Regions from separate parts of the Arthrobacter sp. KUASC02 genome, predicted to be linked through region 1. Evidence: predicted binding sites of a transcription regulator. Region 1 holds the regulator's gene; the other holds the start of a gene.

The links. The regulator HrcA, encoded in region 1, represses chaperone genes, less so after heat shock. The targets are predictions, from matches to a motif close to TTNGCACTCGNNNNNNNCGAGTGCNAA.
Region 2: a site for HrcA is predicted at 1,129-1,155, ahead of groL (chaperonin GroEL). Genes of this name have one in related genera too.

What each region holds. Positions count from the first base shown of each region.
Region 1 is NZ_AP046053.1:2,373,930-2,376,126, reverse strand. Features, by position in the region: gene dnaJ (molecular chaperone DnaJ) at 1-302, opposite strand, end outside; gene hrcA (heat-inducible transcriptional repressor HrcA) at 417-1,430, opposite strand; gene AC6JAC_RS10930 (DUF3097 domain-containing protein) at 1,677-2,197, shown strand, end outside.
Region 2 is NZ_AP046053.1:3,904,080-3,906,276, reverse strand. Features, by position in the region: gene AC6JAC_RS17935 (ABC transporter substrate-binding protein) at 1-1,042, shown strand, start outside; gene groL (chaperonin GroEL) at 1,336-2,197, shown strand, end outside.

The DNA.
Region 1 (2,197 bases):
GAGCCGCCCGCACCGAAGAAGGTGTCGAAGATGTCCTGGAAGGCGAAACCCTGCCCCGAGTAGCCGGCGCCGCCGAAACCGTTGTCGGTGCCGTTCTCGTTGCCGGTGGTGTCGTAGACGCGGCGCTTCTGCGGATCGGACAGCACTTCATAGGCGTGCGTGACAGCCTTGAAGCGGTCCGAGGCATCCTCACCGGGGTTCACGTCCGGGTGCAACGTCCGCGCAAGCTTTCGGTAGGCCTTCTTGATCTCTTCGCCCGTCGCTTCGGGTGAGACTCCAAGAACGTCGTAGTGGCTGCTCAAAGTTCGTATCTCTTCCTGGTTGTACTGCCTGTAATGCCTTGGGTGGTGCCTATAATGCTGCTGCCGCCCCCGGAAGCCGGGACACGGAGGCCTGGTTGGCTGATGAAGGGCTGGTCAAGGCCCGAGGATCCTGGAAAGGTAGCGTGCCACGGCACGGACCGCGGCCATGGTGGTGGGATAGTCCATCCGGGTGGGCCCAAGTACGCCCACCTTGGCACTGGAACCGGGCCCGTAGCCCGTGGCCACCACCGAGGCTTCCGCGAGGCCGTCGTAGGGATTCTCCCGGCCGATGCTGACGGTCACGCCGCGGGGGTCCTGCGCCATCTCGCTGAGCAGGCGGAGCATGACCACCTGTTCCTCAAGCGCCTCGAGGACCGGGCCGATGCTCAGCGGGAAGTCAACGTTGGACCGCGCGAGGTTGGCGGTGCCGGCCATGACCATCCGCTCTTCGCGGGTACTGCTGGCCAGGGCATCCAGGCCGCGGGCCAGCGCCTGGGCGGCGTGCCGGCGTGCCGGTTCACAGCTTGCGACGACGGCGGGCAGCGCTTGCGGGAGCAGGCTCAGCGGTGTCCCCGCCAGGCTCTTCAGGAACCGTGTGCGGAGGCCGGCGACGGCCTCGTCGCTGAGCTCCTGGCCGACGTCGATGACCCGTTGTTCGACCTTACCGGTGTCCGCAATCAGGACAGCGAGGACCTGGCGCGGCGCCAGCAGCACAAACTCGATGTGCCGCACCATGGCACGGCTGAGGTGCGGATACTGCACCACGGCCACCTGGTTGGTCAGCTGCGACAGCAGCCGCACGGTACGCTCCAGGACGTCGTCCAGGTCGTCCGAACCTTCGAGCAGCGTCTGGATGGCCCGGCGTTCGGCCTGCGACAGCGGCTTGACGGCGGAAATCTGGTCGACAAAGAGCCGGTAGCCCTTGTCGGTGGGGATCCTCCCCGCGCTGGTGTGCGGCGCCGTGATCAGGCCCTCATCTTCCAGGGCCGCCATGTCATTGCGGATGGTGGCGCTGGAGACTCCCAGATGGTGTCTCTCCACCAGGGCCTTGGAGCCCACAGGTTCGCGGGAATGGACGTAGTCCTCCACGATGGCGCGCAGTACTTCAAGCTTGCGTGGTTCGCTCATTCTCCACCTCCGATCGGCTTAACCCGGGCCGCGGACCGGCTTTTTCGCCTGCCAGATCCCGTCTACCGTTAGCACTCGTCATGTCTAAGTGCTAACCAGTCTAATATGAGTCGCCGCGTTGTTAGCATTGGTACCGCTCCGGGCGAAACTCCAGAGCGGGACAGGACAGGCACGTCCGTGAAGCCACGGCGCCCCTGTTTCACTTCTCCTGTTTCACATTTTCTAGCGCAAGGTTGTGTCTACCCGATGTCGTACCAGAACTGGGGCCCGCAGGACATCACGGCTCCCCGGAAAGCCGAGCTTCCCGAAGTGCCGGTTGAACGCGGCATGGTGCTGGAAGACGTGCAGTCCGGCTGGGTGGGCGCTGTCACCAGGGTGGAAAAGTCCGGCGGAATGCACGTTGTGGCATTGGAGGACCGGCGCGGCAAGTCCCGCACGTTCCGCCTCGGCTACGGATTCCTCCTGGAGGGCCTGCCGATCCGGCTGATGCCCCCGGCCCCGCGCGCCCAGGCCGCCTCCGCCGCATCCGGCAGGACCGCCTCCGGATCCGTGCGGGTGGCGGGCCAGCGCGCCCAGGTGGCCAAGGCCAGCCGCATCTGGGTGGAAGGCAAGCACGACGCCGAACTTGTGGAAAAAGTCTGGGGTGACGACCTCAGGGTGGAGGGCATCGTCGTCGAGCCCTTGCACGGCATTGACGATCTCACGGCGGCGGTTGCAGCATTCCGTCCGGGTCCGGGCCGCCGGCTGGGAGTGCTGGTGGACCACCT
Region 2 (2,197 bases), 1.5 Mb from region 1:
GGTCCAGGAGATTAACGCCGCGGGCGGCCACAAGGGGCGGCCGGTGGAGCTCCTGCCCGAGAAAATCAGCGAGGACACCGCGTCACAGGCCAAGGAACTCGTGGCGGCCAAGGCTGACGTGGTCATCGGTCCCACTGACTCGAGCCGCGCCCCGGGGGCAATAGATGTCCTGTCGCGGGCCAAAGTGGCCATCATTTCTCCGGCGAACGCCGCGCACGGCCTCACACGGTATAAGAGTGGCGGGTACTACTTCCGCACGTCGGCAGCCGACGTGGCCCAGGCGCCAGTGCTGGTCAAGCTGGCCAAGGACAGCGGCGCCCGGACCGTAGCGGTCCTTCACGAGGACAGCCTGTACGGCAAGGACGTCTCTGTGGCCGTGGCCGCCGCGGCCAAGGCAGCAGGCGTAGGCACGGTGGCCGAGGCCGGATTCACAGCCGGCCAGGCACAGCAGGCGGCCGCAGCCGCGAAGGCCGCCGGCCCGGACGCCGTCATCGTCGTTGCCCGCGCCGGCGCCCAGGGCGCCATAGCGGAACTCAACAACGCGGGCCTGGCGGGCAGCAAGCTGATCCTCAGTGACGGCGCCGTCAACCAGTACGGCTCCGCGCTGGGGTCCAAGGCCCTTGAGGGTGCCCGCGGAATTCTGCCGGGTGTCTTCCCCTCGGCGCATTTCCAGGGCGAACTGGTGGCGGTTGATCCAGGCCTTAAGGACATGACGTTCGCCGCGGAAACGTACGACGCCGTCAACCTGGCCGCCATCGCGGCCGTCGCGGCGCAGGACGACGCCGGCTCCTCCATCGCTGCCAAGCTGACCGCAGTCTCCGGACCGCAAGGCGCGGGCACGGCTGAACCGTGCAGGAGCTACAAGGACTGTGCCGACGCCCTCAAGGCCGGTAAGCCTGCGGATTACGACGGCGAGTCAGGGCAGATCGGCTTCGATTCCACCGGGGACGTCACCAGCGCCAACTACATGGTGTTCACCTATGCCGCAGATAACAGGGCCAGGATGAGCGGAAGCGAAACCGCCGCCCGTGCCGGCGGCTGATCGCTCCTAGCGTAGCCGGGGCTGCGGCAGGGCCTTTCCGCGCAATGCCTGCTTGCACTCTCCCCGGGGGAGTGCTAATTATTGACTTAGCACTCCCACGGACTGACTGCTAATTCCACGCCCGGTTCCGGCCGGCCGCGGAGAGCGGGAAGGACAAGGAGCGAAAGAAATACCTTGCTGGGGTGAGATCCCATCCGTGCGGCATACAGAGGCCGCCGGTGAAGGGTCGTCCGTCGCGGGCACCGCAGTGAAGGTTCATTCTTAACGACTGTCCCGAAAGGACTACTGCCGTTATGGCCAAGATCATTGCATTTGATGAAGAGGCACGCCGCGGTCTTGAGCGGGGCCTGAACATCCTCGCCGACGCCGTCAAGGTCACCCTCGGCCCGCGTGGACGCAACGTCGTCCTCGAAAAGAAGTGGGGCGCCCCCACGATCACCAACGATGGTGTGTCCATCGCCAAGGAGATCGAGCTGGACGATCCTTACGAAAAGATCGGCGCCGAGCTGGTCAAGGAAGTTGCCAAGAAGACGGATGACGTCGCTGGCGACGGCACCACCACGGCCACCGTGCTCGCACAGGCACTGGTCAAGGAAGGCCTGCGCAACGTCGCAGCCGGCGCTGACCCGCTGTCCCTGAAGCGCGGCATCGAGAAGGCTGTTGAAGCCGTCACCACCGAGCTGCTCGCTTCCGCCAAGGAAATCGAAACCAAGGAAGAGATCGCCGCCACGGCGTCCATCTCTGCCGGTGACGACGAAATCGGCGCGCTGATCGCTGAAGCACTGGACAAGGTCGGCAAGGAAGGTGTTATCACCGTCGAGGAGTCCAACACCTTCGGCCTCGAGCTTGAGCTCACCGAGGGCATGCGCTTCGACAAGGGCTACATCTCCGCTTACTTCGTCACCGACGCTGAGCGTCAGGAAACGGTCCTCGAGGATCCGTACATCCTGATCGTCAACTCCAAGATCTCCAACGTCAAGGAACTGGTTGCTGTCCTCGAAAAGGTCATGCAGTCCTCCAAGCCGCTGCTGATCATTGCCGAAGACATCGAGGGCGAGGCCCTGGCCACCCTGATCGTCAACAAGATCCGTGGCACCTTCAAGTCCGTCGCCGTCAAGGCTCCGGGCTTCGGCGACCGCCGCAAGGCGCAGCTCG